Regions from separate parts of the Metabacillus sp. SLBN-84 genome, predicted to be linked through region 2. Evidence: riboswitches for the same ligand, from Rfam matches in the RefSeq annotation. Region 2 holds a riboswitch; each other region holds the start of a gene.
The links. A riboswitch is a leader RNA that binds a small molecule or an ion and turns the genes downstream of it on or off. The one in region 2 is predicted to bind cyclic di-AMP.
Positions count from the first base shown of each region.

Region 1: it holds a riboswitch for cyclic di-AMP, as region 2 does, so the genes downstream of both, glnA (type I glutamate--ammonia ligase) here and RKD52_RS07800 (cation:dicarboxylate symporter family transporter) in region 2, are expected to answer to the same signal.
Region 3: it holds a riboswitch for cyclic di-AMP, as region 2 does, so the genes downstream of both, RKD52_RS03680 (potassium channel family protein) here and RKD52_RS07800 (cation:dicarboxylate symporter family transporter) in region 2, are expected to answer to the same signal.
Region 4: it holds a riboswitch for cyclic di-AMP, as region 2 does, so the genes downstream of both, RKD52_RS03650 (dicarboxylate/amino acid:cation symporter) here and RKD52_RS07800 (cation:dicarboxylate symporter family transporter) in region 2, are expected to answer to the same signal.

Region 1 is NZ_JBRJIP010000001.1:739,080-743,900, reverse strand. It holds gene RKD52_RS03585 (hypothetical protein) at 1-174, opposite strand, end outside; cyclic di-AMP (ydaO/yuaA leader) riboswitch at 543-679, opposite strand; gene RKD52_RS03580 (DUF2294 domain-containing protein) at 1,025-1,393, shown strand; cyclic di-AMP (ydaO/yuaA leader) riboswitch at 1,647-1,780, shown strand; gene glnA (type I glutamate--ammonia ligase) at 1,888-3,222, shown strand; gene RKD52_RS03570 (amino acid permease) at 3,482-4,821, shown strand, end outside.
Region 2 is NZ_JBRJIP010000001.1:1,568,110-1,572,930, reverse strand. It holds gene gndA (NADP-dependent phosphogluconate dehydrogenase) at 1-1,170, opposite strand, end outside; gene RKD52_RS07805 (DNA polymerase IV) at 1,275-2,516, opposite strand; cyclic di-AMP (ydaO/yuaA leader) riboswitch at 2,684-2,824, shown strand; gene RKD52_RS07800 (cation:dicarboxylate symporter family transporter) at 2,913-4,175, shown strand; gene RKD52_RS07795 (hypothetical protein) at 4,213-4,443, opposite strand.
Region 3 is NZ_JBRJIP010000001.1:763,110-767,930, reverse strand. It holds gene RKD52_RS03690 (ZIP family metal transporter) at 387-1,112, shown strand; gene RKD52_RS03685 (TrkH family potassium uptake protein) at 1,141-2,448, opposite strand; gene RKD52_RS03680 (potassium channel family protein) at 2,476-3,132, opposite strand; cyclic di-AMP (ydaO/yuaA leader) riboswitch at 3,236-3,376, opposite strand; gene RKD52_RS03675 (heavy metal translocating P-type ATPase) at 3,932-4,821, opposite strand, start outside.
Region 4 is NZ_JBRJIP010000001.1:755,059-759,879, forward strand. It holds gene RKD52_RS03640 (M3 family oligoendopeptidase) at 1-809, shown strand, start outside; gene RKD52_RS03645 (alpha/beta fold hydrolase) at 878-1,612, opposite strand; cyclic di-AMP (ydaO/yuaA leader) riboswitch at 1,729-1,871, shown strand; gene RKD52_RS03650 (dicarboxylate/amino acid:cation symporter) at 2,033-3,280, shown strand; gene RKD52_RS03655 (sensor histidine kinase) at 3,410-4,768, shown strand; gene RKD52_RS03660 (response regulator transcription factor) at 4,765-4,821, shown strand, end outside.

The DNA of each region.
Region 1 (4,821 bases), 830 kb from region 2:
TCTCTTTTCAAGTTCAAGCAGATTATCCAGCCTTGTATTGCCTTCCTTTGAGTTTGTCAGCTCAAACGCATACTGTTCATAAGACATCACATCTGCGTATTTGCGGTGAACGTTAATCTCCTCTATTACAGAAACGAATAAATCCCCCTTGCCTATAACCAGTGTCTGATTCATCGTTATCCCCCGAATCGTTCCATGATTGACAGTGCATTTTGTTCTCTTGCTGAATTAACCCTTTCAGGATCAATCAGCCATAGAACAAAAAAAGAGACCAATGCTTACTCTTCCCCCAACCCAGTACACATGTAATCAAATCAGCAGGCAGCTGCCCGGCATGATTGATTCTCATATGGCTGTTTTGGAGAAAAAGTACTCATTGGTCTACTTAACGCCCAGCAAGCCGCAGCCCTCTTTGCGTTCCGTCTTCCGTTTTTCCTTTTTCAAACGAATTGCTGAATCAAAAAGACCTTCTACAGTCCCCAGGCCTCTTCTCTGCCTAAAAAAAGGCAGTAAAAAAAAGACTCCTGTTAAGGCGGTCTTTGGACCTCCTTCGCTTTAGCCGACGAAGTTAGCTGACGGGTAGGATGGCGAAAGATCTCATCCTTTCTGCAAAAGCAGAATTAACCCCAAAAAATTGGTTCCTCCGTTCCCGTGTCACGGGACTAGGCCGATATGCAATTCGTGATTACGAGATTATCTTACTCCCGCGATAAAACTGTGTAAACAAGGAAATACACTAAAAAACAGGGACTTTAGTGACCTTTAGTCTATTATTCTCTCTCTTACTCTCATTTCCTCACGTTTTTAAAAAATCTCACTTCTCTCTCCCGCTTGTATCAGCCTGTCAACTGTACACTCTGTTTCCTGTCATTTACAGAATGCTATTGACAGGGTCATGGCGGGTAAGTAAGATAAACTCGTCTAATGATGCAAAGCTCAAGGGGGATCTTGCCATCTTCTAAAATCCTCTTGAACGGCATCCGTTTATCCTAATCAAAAGCATTTGTGCCGGGGGTATAATCAAATGGCTGTGTCGCCTAAAAAGAAATTGGAAATGGAATTAAGTGAAGCCTTTATCAAGCTTCAAAGGGATTTAATCGGACGCGGACCGCAGGAAACAAGAACCTACATTGTCCATGATATGGTCATTGCCCGGTTTAAGGGCGTTCTCACAGTTGAGGAAAAACATCTGGTTGAAAACGAAAATGGCAGAAAACTCGTTAAACAAATGAGACAGGTTCTGCGTGAAATGTACAGTAAAAAATTTGAAGAAATTGTAGAAAACTGCACGGGCTGCAGGGTTCTTTCAAGCCACAGCGATATCAGCACAAAGATGGGCGAACGAATTGAAGTGTTTGTGGTTGATAAGGATCTGGAGCGGCTCCTTGAATGAAAGAACTAAATAACCGGAACAAAAAGGGAGTATGCAAATTGAGCATACTCTTTTTTCTTTGCCTCATCTTTTCTAAAAAATCACTGTCTATACCAGACTGCAAAAACGACATCTGCTCAAATAAAATTGAGAAAGAGAGAAAACGAGAGTAAACAGAAGAAAAACAGAGATTGATTGAATATTCATCTGTAAAAACCCGGTATTTCATCCCTTTACAAGTAAAATTATCCAGGAGTATGATAGGCTCAATTTATTTCCTAATCCGCAGAATCCGTTAAGGAACGGGGGACCCAATTTTCCGGGGTGAAGCCGCTGAATCAAGCGGCCGGGCGACTCTTACCGTCCGAATCCGTCAGCTAACTCCGTATGCGTTGTTTGAGAGAGGAAGGTGTGACCGTTCAGCGCAGCCTGCTGAAACAAAAAATACAATCCTTCGATTTTTCAAATTCATTCGTAAACGAAATTAAAACTAAAAAATCGGGGTGTTCTTTGTGTTGACTATTTTAGATCCGTTAAGCGAAATAAAAGCAGAAATAGCTGAAAAGCATGTCGAACTGCTGCATCTTCAGTTTGTTGATCTGGAAGGAAATTTAAAGCACGTCACCATTACGGCCGATCAGATTGATGAGGCTGCAGAGGGAAAAATGATGTTTGACGGTTCGTCCATAAGGGGTTTTTGTCCTATTAACCAGTCTGATTTATACCTCAAGCCGGATTTGAGCACGTTCGCTATTATTCCGTGGTCAGTCGAGGAAAAATATGCAGAAGCAAGATTTCTTTGCAGCATATTAAATCCGGATATGACGCCTTATGAAGGAGATCCAAGATATGTCCTGCAGCTCGCCGCAAAAAGAGCCAAGTCGCTTGGATACAGCATCAGCATCGGGCCGGAACTGGAGTTTTTCCTGTTTAAAACCGACGAAAATGGAAATCCCACGACAAATCCCCACGATACTGGGGGATATTTTGAGCCCGCACATGATCTGGGAGAAAGAGTCCGTCTTGAAATCTACCGCACCCTGAAAGCAATGGGCTTCAAAATTGAAGCATCCCACCATGAAGTGGCCAACGGGCAGCATGAAATCAATTTTCGTTTCAATGATGCCCTGACGTCAGCAGATAATGCCACAACATACAAGTGGGTCGTAAAAAATGTCGCAAAACAATTTAACCTGCATGCGTCATTTATGCCTAAACCTCTGCAAGGGGTAAACGGCTCCGGTATGCATGTTAACATCTCCCTCCTTCAAGACGGGGAAAATATCTTCTTTGATGGAAATGATGATATGCAGCTTTCAAACGAAGCCTATTATTTTATTAATGGGGTGCTCACCTATATTGAAGAGCTGACTGCCATTACCAATCCGCTTGTTAATTCTTACAAACGTCTCGTACCGGGGTTTGAGGCCCCGTGCTATATAGCCTGGTCAACTTCAAACCGGTCAACCCTTATCCGTATACCTGCAAAAAGGGGCTCCGCAACACGGATAGAAGTGAGGCATCCGGACCCAAGCGCCAATCCCTATCTTGCATACGCCGCAATTGCTGAAGCAGGAATGGCCGGTATCGCGCTGTCGGAATTTCCGAAGCCCGCCGTTCATGATGACATCTTCAGCATGACGGAATCCGCCCGGATGGAAAGAGGAATCAAGCATCTCCCGGACAACCTTGAAACGGCGCTTGATTTAATGGAAAAGGGTCCGCTTGCCAAAATGGTTCTCGGCTCTCATGTATACCGGCAATTTCTTCTTCATAAAAGAGCGGAATGGCACGAATACAGGAATACTGTCCACTTATGGGAAATTGAAAATTATCAGATGAAGTTTTGACTTGAACCAAAAGCCCGATTTGCGTGTGAATCGGGCTTTTTTGGTGCAGAAAGAAGTGCCGGTAAATAAATTCCGTAAATTTGGATAAAGTAAAAGCTGATCATACTGCATAATCAGCTTATTACCTTGAAAAACTTTTTTCAGGAAAAGAAAAAGACTGCTTATAATAAAAGAATATTCTAAAATAATTGACAATTATTATTTTCGACATTATACTACATTTTATTCACTCTCAAGACTAACTCACTGGAGGATATACATGAGCTCACTTTTTAGAAAAAAGTCAATTACTGCCTTGCTCGCGCAAAGTCAGCAAAAATCCCTGGCACGGACTATGGGCGCATTCGACCTGACTTTACTCGGGATAGGCGCGATTGTAGGAACAGGAATTTTTGTACTGACCGGTGTCGTAGCAGCTGAGACAGCAGGTCCTGCCCTTATTCTTTCCTTTATCATTTCCGGTATTGCCTGTGCACTAGCAGCTTTCTGCTACGCGGAATTCGCTTCAACCGTTCCAATATCAGGCAGTGTCTATACTTACACATATGCAACCTTGGGAGAGTTTTTCGCTTTCTTGATCGGCTGGGATTTGATGCTTGAATACTTGCTTGCAACGTCTGCCGTTGCGACCGGCTGGTCTGCCTATTTTCAATCTCTCTTAGCAGGCTTTGGACTGGAGCTTCCTGCAGCCATGACATCAGCTCCCGGAGCTGGTAAAGGCGGAATGATTGATTTGCCGGCGGTCATTATTATCCTGCTGATCACTGCTCTTTTATCAAAAGGAATTAAAGAAAGCACGCGGGTTAATAACATTATGGTTTTTGTTAAACTGGCTGTGATTCTATTATTCATTGTGGCAGGCGTCTGGTATGTAAAGCCTGAAAACTGGACCCCGTTTGTGCCATTTGGATTTGAAGGCATCGTAACCGGCGCGGCTACTGTCTTTTTTGCTTACATTGGATTTGACGCTGTAGCGACTGCTGCAGAGGAAGTGAAAAAACCGCAAAGAGATGTTCCAATTGGCATTATTGCTTCCCTTGCAGTTTGTACGGCACTATATATGGTTGTATCTCTCATTCTTACAGGCATGGTTCCTTATACAAAACTCAATGTAGCAGATCCGGTTTCTTTTGCCCTTCAGTTTGTGGGGCAGAATTCACTTGCAGGCCTTATATCAGTGGGGGCTATCGCAGGAATTACAACCGTTCTTTTAGTGATGATGTATGCACAGGTACGAATCTCTTATGCCATGAGCCGGGACGGACTCCTTCCAAAAAGACTGTCCAAGGTGCACCCATCTTTTAAAACACCCTTTCAAAATACATGGATTACAGGGTTTATTGCAGCAGCAATTGCAGGCTTTGTCGATTTGACAACCCTTGCCCATCTTGTCAATATGGGTACACTCGCTGCCTTCACACTCATTTCGATAGCCGTAATTGTTTTGAGGAAGACTCATCCGAATCTGGAACGTGCTTTTAAAGTGCCATTCGTTCCTGTATTCCCGGCAGTCAGCGCCTTGTTCTGCATCTATCTCATGACGAGCCTTCCGGCTATCACATGGACTTCTTTTATCATCTGGATAGCCATTGGAGCTGT
Region 2 (4,821 bases):
AAGCAGAAGATTCGCAAGCTCGCCGTCGCGGTCATACGCATCTTTGATTTTTTGAAGGAAGGCTGCACGGATGATGCATCCGCCTCTGAAAATCATCGCGATGTCGCCGTACTGAAGATCCCAGTTGTATTCCTCAGAAGCTGCTCTCATTTGGGCAAAACCTTGTGCATACGAGCAGATTTTACTCATATAAAGCGCTTTGCGGACAACTTCAATCAGTTCTTTTTTGTCGCCTTCAAATGGTGTAACAGAAGGACCCGAAAGAATGCCGCTCGCTTTTACACGCTCATCTTTCATGGCAGAGATGAAGCGGGCAAACACGGATTCCGTAATAATCGGAAGCGGAACACCTAAATCAAGGGCACTTTTGCTTGTCCATTTTCCAGTTCCTTTTTGTCCTGCTGTATCAAGAATCACATCAACAAGCGGCTTGCCTGTTTCATCATCTGTTTTTGTGAAAATGTCAGCCGTGATTTCAATCAGATAGCTGTCAAGCTCGCCTTTATTCCACTCGGCAAATACTTCATGCAGTTCCTGTGCAGATAGGCCAAGAACATTTTTAAGGATGAAATACGCTTCTGAAATCAGCTGCATATCGCCGTACTCAATGCCGTTATGCACCATTTTCACATAATGGCCGGCACCGTCCGGACCGATATAAGTTGTACATGGATCTCCGTCCACTTTTGCAGATATCGCTTCAAAAATCGGCTTTACAAGCTCAAATGCTTCCTTTTGTCCGCCAGGCATGATCGAAGGTCCTTTAAGGGCTCCTTCCTCTCCGCCTGAAACGCCGGTGCCGATAAAGTGAATGCCGCTTTCAGCAAGCTCTTTGTTTCTGCGCTGTGTATCTGTGTACAGCGTATTTCCGCCGTCGATCAGAATATCGCCTTTATCAAGATGTGGAAGAAGCTGCTCGATTGTTGCATCTGTTGCAAAACCGGCTTTTACCATAAGAAGAATTTTGCGCGGTGTTTCAAGAGACTGAACAAATTCTTCAATGCTGTATGTACCTGTCAGGTTCTTGCCGCTGTGTTCTTTCAGCATTTCTTCTGTTTTATCTGAAGAACGGTTATAAACGGCCACCGAATAGCCGCGGCTTTCTATATTAAGAGCGAGGTTTTTGCCCATGACGGCCAAACCGATAACGCCAATTTGCTGTTTAGACATGTTTATACTCCCTTTCTGTCCCAAATATCGTTGTTCGCATGAATATGCATTCCTTCTGTAAAATAACACAGTGCCCTTGCTTTTATCAAGGAAAGCGCCTTGTCTCATTCCCTTAAAAAATCTTTATTGAAACTTGTCCCGCTTGTTTTATCATCTTCCAGGTGGACCGCTTTCATCCCGCGTTTAATGACACTTTCTCCAAATTTTTTCTGAATGTCCTCAATCGTTTTAAATAGAGGCTCTTTTTTTGCATCCTCCTGAAAAGAAAACAGATCCAGCTGTTTATAGGCAGCTCCTTTTGGCACAAGGTCCTGGCACGTAACCCCAAGCAAACGTACGGGATCTCCCGTCCAGTGCCTGTCAAAAATCTCTTTTGCGTGAGTGTACAGCTCTTCCTTTTCACCAAGTGGATTATTGACTGTCCGGCTGCGGGTAAATGTGCTTCTGTCTGAGTAGCGAATCGTAATAAAGATCTTTGTTCCAAGCACCTCTTTCCGTTTCATCCGCATGCTGACGGACTGGGAAAGGCGGTTCAGAGTATCGTACAGGACGCGAACATCACTTGAATCTTTGGAGAGAGTGGTAGAATTCCCAATGCTCTTAAAATCATGGATGCTGTCCGGGTTGACTTCCCTGCTGTCTATACCGTTTGCCCTTTTTTTCAGCCGTTCACCGTTAATGCCCAGGAGCTGTTTCAATGAAATCGGATCGGCTTCAGCCAGATCTTTGATCGTCTGAATGCCAATGGTGCGGAGTTTTTCTGCCGTTTTTTCTCCCACTCCGTGCATCTCGCCTGCTGGAAGCGGCCACAGTGTCTCGTGAAGCTCCCGTTTTCTGAGGACGGTGATGCCCAGTGGCTTTTTCATATTGGAAGCCATCTTGGCAAGGAACTTATTCGGGGCAATGCCAATACTTGATGGCAGAAGCAGCTCTTCAAGCAATCGCTGCTGAATCGTTTTTGCCACTTGAAGCGGATTGCCTTCCTTCAGATATTCCGTCAAATCCATATACCCTTCATCAATAGAGACAGGCTCAACCAGCTCGGTAAATTCTCTTAACAGGTCGAACATTGCTCTTGATGCCTTCCGGTACCGGTCAAAATTCGGCTTCCTGACAATCAGTTCGGGACAATGGCGCTTCGCCTGCCACAGCGGCATTGTTGTTTTCACTCCTCTTGCTCTTGCCTCATAGCTGCACGTGACAACAATTCCCTTCCGTTCTTCCACATTTCCGGCAATGGCGAGGGGTTTCCCCCTCAGCTCAGGCTCAAACGCCATCTCAACTGATGCGTAAAAACTGTTCATATCCACATGGAGAATCACTCTTGGACCGCTTCGTCCGTTCATTTCCATTCAACTTCTTTCAAGGCTCTTTTATGTTAAAAGTTTACCATAACCCTAATTAAAAGTACCAACTGAGCGTATTGTCCAGGCTGAATGCTAGTAAAAAACAATTGACAACTTGTCTGCATTCAGAGTAAATTATATCTTGTGTGATTTTATAAACAGACAAACTTCATAATAAGCTTAATCTTTTCAGAGCGGGGGAATCATGCATTTGGTAAGGCTCTTACCTTGGGGTGAATCCGTAAATGGAAGGGAACTCTCAATCCCGAATCCGACAGTTAACCTCGTATGCTTTATTGGGAGAAAGACTTTAATTGTGTATTAAAGACCTTTCTTACTTTAGATTGGTCTTTTTTTGTATTTTCAGAATTCTTACATCAAAGAGGAGGTTCATCTATGAAGAAATTTCGTTTGGGACTGGCTTCCCAAATTTTCATTGGTTTGATTTTAGGTATTTTAGTTGGTGTCGTCTGGTTTAATGACCCTCGCCTTGCAGCCGTGCTGCAGCCGCTTGGTGACTTGTTTCTCCGTTTGATCAAAATGATCGTGATTCCGATTGTTATCTCCAGTCTGATTGTTGGAGTTGCGGGTGCCGGGAATGGAAAACACGTTGGAAGACTCGGCGGAAAAACCATTCTCTATTTTGAAATCATTACAACCGTAGCGATTGTCCTCGGTGTATTGCTTGCAAACGTCTTTCAGCCGGGACAGGGTGTTGACCTTGAATCTGCCCAAAAGACAGATATCCAGCAGTATGTCGACACATCTGAGGAGCAAAGTGAAAAATCGGTTGCCGAAACGTTCCTTCATATTGTGCCGACGAACTTCTTTAAATCCGTCGTAGAAGGCGATATGCTTGCCATCATCTTTTTCTCCGTCCTCTTCGGCCTTGGCGTAGCAGCCATTGGAGAACGCGGAAAGCCCGTCCTGCAATTCTTTGACGGTGTTTCACACGCGATGTTCCACGTCGTAAATCTCGTAATGAAAGTGGCTCCACTCGGCGTGTTTGCCCTGATTGGAGTAACCGTTTCGAAATTTGGAATTGATTCACTGCTGTCTCTTGGAAAATTGGTTCTATTAGTATACGCTGCACTGATTTTCTTCCTGATTGTCGTGCTGGGTGCAGTGGCAAAATGGGCGGGCGTCAATATCTTTATGCTGCTGCGCTACATTAAGGACGAGCTGCTGCTTGCATTTAGTACGTCAAGCTCTGAAACCGTCCTTCCCCGCATCATGGAAAAGCTTGAAAAAATGGGATGCCCTAAAGGAATTGTGTCTTTCGTCGTTCCGATCGGATACACTTTTAACCTTGACGGATCAGTGCTTTATCAGGCCATCGCTGCCTTGTTCCTCGCACAGGTCTACGGCATTGAATTAACGATCGTTCAGCAATTAACGCTGATCTTAGTCTTGATGGTTACGTCTAAAGGGATGGCTGCCGTTCCTGGAACATCCTTTGTCGTGCTGCTTGCCACTCTCGGAACGATTGGAATTCCTGCAGAAGGACTTGCCTTCATTGCAGGTGTTGACCGCATCATGGATATGGCCCGCACAGTCGTCAACCTTGTCGGCAATACACTCGCTGCCATTGTGATGTCAAAATCCGAAGGCCAGTACAACCGGATTAAAGCGGATGAAGTTATGAAAGCAAGTGCATAAATAAGTTGAGCCCCCGGAAAATGTTCCGGGGGTTTTGTTAGTTCTTATTGTACTCCTTGAAACCATATGTAAGCACTCCTCCAACAATCCCGATCATGGCAGCAACCGGTGCTGAAAACACGAAACCGATTGCCACTGCAAATCCAACTCCTGCACCTACGGACGGGTCCTCATTAGGATAAAATTCAGTAAAGAGCGCAAGGCCCAATACGATCAGGATAAATGATCCAAACCCTGAAATTAAAAACCCCAGAAAAAAATGTTTCATGTTATACTCCTCTTGATTTTTATAGACTTTAAGCAGAACACGGTTTATATATTTGCTTACCCTCCCACATCGTTTCTCAGTTTCCGAGGGTAGGATTCGCCTCTTTGCTTACCCTCCCACATCGTTTCTCGGTTTCCGAGGGGACGATTCATCCATTTGCTTACCCACCCACATCGTTTCTCAGTTTCCGAGGGGACGATTCATCCATTTGCTTACACCCACATCGTTTCTCAGTTTCCGAGGGTAGGATTCGCCTCTTTGCTTACCCTCCAACATCGTTTCTCAGTTTCCGAGGGTAGGATTCGCCTCTTTGCTTACCCTCCCACATCGTTTCTCAGTTTCCGAGGGTAGGATTCGCCTCTTTGCTTACCCTCCCAC
Region 3 (4,821 bases), 800 kb from region 2:
CCCACTTATCTTTATATAGACCCTTTTAACGAAAAACGTCCTCCTGATGGGGGACGTTTTTTCGTTTCTTCTATATTTATCATTGCGGATCAGCTTTGGCTGTCCTTCTCTGTCTGTGTGTGCAGCGCGCCTGTCAAATTCCCCGTAGCACCGTTTATAAAAAGATGAAAGGCGGGTAACTGTATATTCATACAGTTTCTGATCCATATACTTTTTTAAGTTAAACAGCAGGTTTGCTTCCAATGGTTGTGCATCCCGTTTCAGGAAATGCGTTCACTTCTTATTTTACTGAAAATTCAAATCTTTTACATGTGATTATTCGTATTCTTTTAACAATCTTTGGAAAGCTATAGGTAGAAATTTGGGTGAGGAGGGACTTTAGACAAATGCTGCAGGCCGCATTGTGGGGAGCTTTTGCCGGTTCCTCTATTCTGCTGGGCGCATTGCTTGGCATCTATAAAGAAATACCCCGCAGAATCCTCGGGTGGATTATGTCGTTTGGTACAGGTGTTTTAATAGGAGCAGCTTCTTTTGAACTTTTAAGGGAATCTGTAGATGACGGCGGACTGATGACCGCATCAGCAGGATTTATCATTGGTTCGCTCACCTTCACGATCAGCGAACTGCTGATTACGAAAAAAGGCGGCAGTGACCGCAAGCGATCAAATAAAAACCCCGAAAATCATTCTGGAGTCTCGATTTTTATCGGCACTGTCATTGATGCCATACCTGAGTCCGTCATCATCGGAGTCAGCCTGCTTCAGGAAAATGCCGTCAGTTTCCTGATGGTCACAGCTGTTTTTATCAGCAATTTTCCAGAAGGACTGTCAAGCTCAGTCGGACTGCGCAAGGACGGGTACTCAAAAAAGAAAATCCTTACCATGTGGCTCATCGTGCTTATGCTGTCCTCTTTAAGTTCATTTCTTGGATATACGCTCCTGCAGCAGGCAGGCCCTGATGTGATTGCGGGAATAGGCGCCTTTGCCGCAGGCGGAATCATTGCTATGGTTGCTTCGACCATGATGCCTGAAGCCTTTGAGGAGGGAGGGCCTGTAGTAGGTTTTATCGCTTCCGTTGGTGTGCTTGCTTCCCTTATCTTATCGAATTTGTAAAGGCCCCGCTTATAGCGGAGCCCTTTTTTCATCCTGTTAAAATGTCTTCATTTGGATATTTGATTTTTTCCTTTTGAGGTTTTGCTATAGAGAATAAAAGCGTAAGCGGTCCTACTTTTCCTAAGAACATGATAAAGATGATGACTTGCTTTCCAAGGTCAGTCAGCTTTGGCGTAACGGACATGGACAGACCGACAGTACCAAAGGCAGATACCACTTCAAAAACGATTTCCATAAATGTAAGGTCTTCTGATACCGTCAGGATAAAGACAGCTGTAATGACAAATAGAAGACTTGCGACTGTAATAGCAAGGGCTTTTACAATGTATTTTGGATGAAGCGAACGTTTGGCAATATTGAGTGTTTCTCTCCCCCTTAAAAAAGAAAAGGTGGCAAAGAGAATAATAATTGCGGTTGTAAGCTTAATTCCGCCTCCGGTTGACGCACTTCCTGCTCCCACGAACATGAGAATGATCATAAGGAATAAAGTCGAATCTTCAAGACTTGCCATATCAAGGGTATTAAAACCGGCGGTTCTTGGAGATACAGCCTGAAAATACGAGGCAAGGAGCTTGCTTCCTGACGACAGATTTCCGAGAGTTTCAGGGTTTGAATACTCAATAAAGAAGATAATGAACATAGCTGCTGTATTAATAATGAGGGTTCCAACCAGCATCAGCTTCGTATGAAGCGAAAACTTTTTAAAGCTTCTTTTCCGCCATATATCGATGAGCACGGTAAATCCGATCCCTCCGATAATAAAGAGAGATGAAAGCACAAAATTGATCAGCGGGTCTCCCACATATCTCATCAGATTATCCGGCCATAAGGCAAATCCTGCGTTATTAAAAGCTGAAATGGAATGAAAGAAACTGTAAAACAAACCTTTTTCCCATCCAAACTCAGGAACCCACCTGAATGAAAGGAAAATCATTGCAATAAACTCGATGATTAAAGAGAATAAAAATAAGTACTTTACTAAATTAATGACACCGCCTATAGAGGTCTGGTTCAGAGCCGTTTGCATCATTAAACGTTCTTTAATGCCGATTTTACGTCCTAAAACCATGTAAATAAGAACACCAAAAGACATAATACCGAGCCCGCCAAGCTGTATGAGCATGGCGATAATAAACTGGCCCGTATATGTGAATGTCGAACCTGGATCAACAGGCGAAAGCCCCGTTACTGTCATAGCCGAAGTTGCAACAAAAAAAGCGTCGATCCATCTGATTGGCTCATGTGTGGATATTGGAAGCATGAGCAAAGCAGATCCAAGGGAAATTCCCGCTGCAAAAACAATCACTAGAAGCTGGGACGGATTAAAACGAATCATTTTTTGCAGTTTCTGAGAACTGATCACCTACATCCCCTCCTCCTCAAATCTTGATATGTCCTTATTACGTCCAATTACCAGCAGAATATCACCGGTTTTAATGGATTCTTCCGCCGGCGGGGAAACAATGATTTCTTCCTCCCGCTGAATTCCTACAATGTTGCAGCCGTATCTCGATCTAATATCAAGATCAATCAGCGTTTTCCTGTGGATTTTGGATGTAGCGACTAGCTCAGCCATACTATAATCTTTTGATAGTTCAATGTAATCAACCATTTTCTCTGAGAAGATATAGTGCGCGATGCGTTTTGCCATATCACGCTCGGGATGGATGACTTTGTCTACTCCTATTTTGTCTAAAACTTTGTGATGATAGTCATTTTGAGCCTTTGCCCAAACCTGGGGAATCTTCATCTCTTTTAAAATCAGTGAGGTCAGGATGCTCCCTTCGATATCATCGCCGAAAGAAACAAAGGCATGATCCACATTCCGGACCCCAAGCTGCTTCAATGTTGTTTCATCAATCGCATTTGCCTGCACAGCCAGAGTGGCATATTGTGAATAGTACTGCACCTTTTCATCATCTTTATCAACTGCCAGCACTTCAATTCCCATTTCATGAAATTCCTTTACAAGACTTCCTCCGAAACGTCCGAGCCCAAAAACCGCAAACTGCTTTCCCACCTGATTTTTCCTTCTTTCAATCCATTATTTTTGCACACAAAAAAGACACAGAGGTCCCATGAACCACTGCGCCTGTTTTTTTAGACAGCAATATGTTTCATTTATCCTCTCTCAAGAACGCTTGCGAAGTTAGCTGTCGGATTCGGGCAATGAGAGTAGCCCTACCTGTAAAGGATTCACCCCGAGCTGCAATCTGCAGCAAATTTGGGTCCCCCGCTCCTAATGGATTCAGCGATTTAAGAACATATGAATGTGAGTTATGAGAGTATCTTACTCCTGTTGGAATGGACAGTAAAGAGGCATATTTGGGCAAAAAGCTTTGATTTCAGGTGTAAATCGCTTATTTAAGCGCTTACATATATGTTTTGCTGAGTCTGGCTGTAAATTTCAGGTTTTTTCTCAAGGCATACCTGCGTACTTCGATATAGATTGCTGAAGCGGCAAGTGTGATGTGATCATTACGTCCAACTATCGTATTTTTTCTTCCGGCTTCTGTGTCTTACCTACCGACTTTTGTACTTTTACAAACAACTTCATTCATTTTACATCCAACTCTGTCGTCGCAGCCGGATTACCGGGCGTAACTCCGCCTACCGCTGAAAAAAGAGGTCATCTCAGGGGGCTCCGGTCTCGCTAACAATCCATAGTCAGTGTCTAACAGTCCAAACTGCCGTGCTAACAAGCGAAATACCAGGTATAACGATCCAAAACAGGTGTCTAACAGTCCGGGTCCATTTTGGGGTGAAAAAACACTGTATCAAAAAAACCAGGCCGCCGCGGCAGACCTGGTTCACACTCTTTATAATTTTGCACGCTGCAGCCTTAAGGCATTCAGTACGACTGATACGGAACTTAAGGCCATGGCTGCTCCTGCAAGCCACGGTGCAAGCAGACCGGCCGCTGCAACTGGAATGCCGAGCGTATTATATCCAAAAGCCCAGAAGAGGTTCTGCTTGATGTTGCGGATGGTCAGCTTGCTCATGTAGATGGCATCTGCAATGCTGTTCAAGTCGCCTCTCATCAGCGTAATATCCGCAGCTTCCATGGCGATGTCCGTTCCTGTGCCAATTGCCATGCCTGTGTCTGCAGCGGCGAGAGCTGGAGCATCATTAATGCCGTCTCCTACCATCGCCACTTTTTTCCCTGCCTTCTGAAGGTTTATCACTTCTTCTGCTTTTCCTTCAGGAAGCACTTCAGCAATAACATGATCAATGCCCGCAGCTTTAGCGATTGCCTGTGCTGTCCGTTCGTTGTCACCCGTCATCATGATGACGTTAAGTCCCATCTGCTTTAACCGTTCAACCGCTGCTTTAGAAGTTTCTTTGATCGTATCAGCTACTGCAATCAACCCTGCTAGTTCCCCGTCAATTGCCGCAAGCATAGCCGTTTTTCCATCTGCTTCAAGGCGTTCCTTTTCAAAAAGAGCTGGTTGTGCGTCGATCCCGTATTTCTCCATCAGGCGGATTGTTCCGACCAGCACTTGATGGCCGCCCGCCTCAGCCTTAATACCAAAGCCAGGTACAGATTCAAACTGGCTAGCTTCTGCGAGCTCGACGCCTTTCTCTCTGGCTCCGGCGACAATGGCCTGAGCCAGAGGATGTTCAGACTGATTTTCTGCTGCAGCAATCAGCTTCAGAACCGTTTCTTCATCGCGCTCCCCATACAGAATCACATCAGTTAATTCCGGTT
Region 4 (4,821 bases), 810 kb from region 2:
ATTTCGGGGAAGAGCTCACCTCTTTTACGAAAAAAGCCTTTGAAGACCGCTGGATTGAAGCTGAAGACAGACAGGGAAAGGCACCGGGCGGATTTTGCACAAGCTTTCCGGAAAGCGATCAGTCACGCATTTTTATGACGTTCTCAGGCACGCCTTCAAACATTGCGACTCTTGCCCATGAGCTTGGCCATGCTTTTCATCAGCATGCAATGGCAGGCGTTCATCCGCTTAACCGCAGCTATGCGATGAATGTGGCGGAAACGGCCTCGACATTTGCCGAGATGATTGTGGCGGATGCTTCTGTAAAAAAAGCAAAAACAGAAGAAGAGCGCCTTGCCCTGCTTGAAGATAAAGTTCAGCGCAGTGTGGCGCTTCTGATGAATATACATGGCCGCTTTATTTTTGAAAATGCGTTCTATGAAGAGCGCAAAAAAGGAATGGTGAGTGCGGAGAGAATCAGCGAGCTGATGGAAGCCGCGCAAAAAGAAGCATATTGTGATTCATTGGGCGAGTATCACCCTCACTTCTGGGCATCAAAGCTGCACTTCCATATTACGGGCGTACCATTCTATAACTTCCCGTATACATTCGGTTATTTGTTCTCGCTTGGAATCTATGCAAAAGCGCTTGAGGAAGGAGCTGCTTTTGAACAGAAGTACATTGCCTTACTTAAAGATACAGGCTCGATGCAGGTTGAAGATCTTGCAATGAAGCATCTTGGCGCTGATCTGACAAAAGAAGATTTCTGGAAAGACGCAGTGGCTCTTATTGTTCAGGATGCAGAGGAGTTTCTTGAGGCAACAAAATAATGAGAAGAAGCTGCACCCATGAGCTTTTCGCGCGGGTGCAGCTTTTTTTGTAAGTTTCACTCTGAAATCTACTGATTCATTAAGATCCACCGGTCAATTTTACTGACGATGAGATCCTGCTGAATATACACGTTGATGTCTGCTTCGTTATCGCCTTTTTGATTTCCGTAAATGCCGAACTGCGCATGATTTCCTCCTTTTATCCTGTAAAAGAACGTGTCATCTGAAAGCAAATGTTTCTTCTCCCGTATATCCTCAAGAGTGGCCAGGCCGTCTCTATCAGCATAGATTGTCAGAATCGGAAAATCCGTTCCGGAAAAATCACTGGAATCTGTCGGGTAGGCAGCCATTAGGAACAATCCTTTTACTGTATCCTGGTTGTCATAGGCATATATGGATGCTGAAGCTCCTCCAAGTGAATGCCCTCCAAGATACCATTTTGTAATCTCCGGATGATCCTTAATCACATTGCTTGCTTTATTGATGCCGGTAATCGCCAGGTTAAAAGGCATTTTAACAATCGCCGCTGTATAGCCCCGCTGAGCAAGCTGTTCGGCAAGATAAGCGTAAGCCTCGGGCTCGACCTTTGCTCCTGGATAAAAAATGATGCCCGTTTTTGTCTTTTGATTCACTGGTTCAAAGAGCAAGTAGCCATCGGCATTGTTTTTCTTCTGAACGTTCGTGGAGTTATAAAGGTCATCTGAAGGTTTATATGTCTGCTGTGACCATATGTAAAAGCCTGCAAAGGCAAGTACAAGTGCTGCCACGGCTATCAGAAAAAAATTTTTGATCCATCTTTTCATGGGAAAACTCCTTAATTTATCGCGATTTCTGCTAAATTTTATGCTTTAATCCAACTAAAGGCAAATTTTGATGTTTGCCAAAAGACAAACTATTATTTAGAATAGTAGTATAACTTAATAAATATACGCTTAATCCTTAACAGGAGCGGGGGACCCGAATAGGTGCAGATGCACTGGGGGTGAATCCTTGTAGTATGAGGTAGGACAGCTCTTCGTCCGAATCCGACAGCTAACCTCGCTTGCGCTGGAGAGACTCAACTGTGAAAAGTCATAATTATTCAAATTGACTAATACAAACCGCGGGTATCTCCTGTGGTTTTTTTGTATTTTTCAAAAAACTCTCACAATCATGTTTCTCCATCCCGTTAAACTGGGAATAAATAACTAGCTTTTTATTATTCTATTTTACGGAGGTTGTCTATGAAACTAGCAACGAAAATCATCATTGGTCTCATTCTGGGTGCAATTGTAGGTTTAATCCTCAATATAACCGCACCGGATTTATTTAAGCAGCTGGATACTTTCCTGTTCACGCCGCTTGGAAAAATCTTCTTGAACTTAATCAACATGCTTGTAGTGCCGATTGTCTTCTTCTCCATCACTCTTGGGGTAGCCGGGCTCGGAGATCCGAAGAAGCTTGGAAGAATTGGTGTTAAAACTGTTTCTTATTTCCTTGTAACAACAGCTGTAGCCATTGTTATCGGCTTAATCCTTGCACTGACAATTCAGCCGGGAAATATTGGAGAATTTGATACAAAATCAGCTGAATATGATGCGAAGGAAGCACCATCTGTCGCTGAAACCTTCTTAAACATGATTCCAACAAATCCAATCAAGGCGTTTGCTGACGGAAACATGCTGCAGATCATTGTATTCTCCATCTTTGTAGGTCTTGGAATTACATTCCTTGGTAAAAAAGCGAGTGCTTTGCTGAAGTTTGTTGAGCAGGGCAATGATTTAATGATGTATCTTGTAAATCTAGTGATGAAATTTGCTCCATACGGTACATTCGGTCTTATTGCAACAGCAGTAGGAAGCCAGGGTCTGGATGCACTGAAAGCAATGGGATTGTATATGGGTGTTGTCATTCTGGCCCTTATTATCCACGCTATTATCACATACGGAGGATCTATCGCATTCCTTGCAAAGCAGAGCCCGATTGCTTTCTTTAAGAACTTCTCTCCTGCAATGGCAGTAGCTTTCAGTACGTCGAGCAGTAATGCTACTCTTCCGGTTTCAATGGAGACTGCGCAAAAACGACTGAAGGTTCCTGAGCCGATTTCAAGCTTCGTTCAGCCGCTTGGCGCAACGATCAACATGGACGGAACGGCCATTATGCAAGGTGTAGCAACAATCTTTATCGCACAGGTATATGGCATTGACTTATCATTCACACAATTGATTACTGTTGTTCTGACAGCTGTTCTTGCCTCAATCGGAACAGCAGGAGTGCCTGGTGTAGGTCTGATCATGCTTGCCATGGTACTGAACTCTGTCGGACTTCCGGTAGCGGGCATCGCCCTGATCATCGGGATTGATCGCCTTCTTGATATGGCGCGTACAGCCGTCAATATCACTGGTGACGCAGCATGTGCTGTCATTGTTGCTGAAACAGAGAAGAAGCATGGAGATTACGTGATTCCTGAAGTTGACCAAAAAACGGTGTAAAAAAATAGATTTCATGGAAAAGCGGCCGTTAATGGCCGCTTTTTTCGTCTGTACGTTAATATTAAGTGCACAAAATATGCACATTTTTCTGTTATGGTAAAAGAAATAAGAGTTATAAGGGGATTTACCGTGAACAAGCTTGCCATCAAAATCGGATTATTGTTTTTTTCCATTATCTTAATAGTAGAAACCTGTCTCTTTCTCTTTTTATACAGAAATCTTGTAAATACACGTGTGGAGGAAGAGCTGAATGCCCTGCAAATCAGGGGGGACAGCCACCGTGATGTCCTTGAGAAACACGGTGATGAAACAACAATGGAGCATGTTGTTCTCATGGAATCGGAAGCTGATACGGACGTTTTGCTGACAGCAGCGGATAAAACCGTTCTCTATGGATCTGCTGAACTCAATTCAGATATGAAAAAGGCATTGAAAGAGCCGCTTGAATCAGGGGAAGATTGGAAAAAAAGTCCTTATATCTGGACGGCAAGCCCCGTCCGCGACGGGGAAAAGGTAAACGGATATGTCTATATGTTTAAAGGGACAGACTCCATTCAATCCATGATCTCAAGGCTGAACGACCATTTCCTTTTTATCGGGACGGTTTCTGTGCTGCTGACCATTATAGCCGTCTTCTTTTTATCAAGAATCGTGACAAAGCCCCTGCTCAAGATGAAAGAAGCAACAGAGCGGTTAAGTGCAGGGGATTTTACCGTTAAGCTTCAAATGCACAGAAACGATGAGCTTGGGGAGCTTGGTGGATCGATTCAAAAGCTCGCAAATGATCTTGAACATCTGAAGCAGGAAAGAAACGAATTTTTGGCGAGCATCGCTCACGAATTGCGTACCCCCCTCACGTATATTAAAGGCTACGCCGATGTGGCAAAAAGACCGGATCTTCCTCAAGCTGAGCGGGCGAGCTATTTGACAATACTCACTGATCAAACGTCCAGCCTCTCAAGATTAGTGGAGGATCTTTTTGAACTGGCAAGGATGGATCAGCTGTCTTTTCAAATTGAAAAAGAGAAAACGGAAATTCGGGCGTTTCTCCGTAAAACAGCAGAACAGGTTCAGCCCGTTCTGGCAGACAAAAAGATGAAAGTTGTAGAGGACTTCCCGGAAGATGAGGTCTATCTTTTTATCGATCAGGCAAGGTTTGAGCAGGTCACATTGAATATTTTAGACAACGCCATCCGCTATTCAGAGGAACATTCAGCCATTACAGTGAAAGTCCGGGAAGACCATCATTCCGTGAAGATTGCCTATTCTGATGAGGGGATCGGGATACCTGAAAATGACCTGCAGCATGTCTTTGACAGGCTCTACAGAGTAGACAAGTCAAGGTCACGCCACAGCGGAGGGACAGGCCTTGGTTTGGCCATCGTGAAAGAAATTGTGGAGGCTGCGGGAGGCACTGTCCATGCGGAAAGCAGGCTTGGAAAAGGAACTTCTATTATTATTGAGTTTCAAAAGGAGTCAATAGCATGAAAAAAATACTTCTGATTGATGATGAACAGCTGATGCTTAATCTGCTGGAGCTT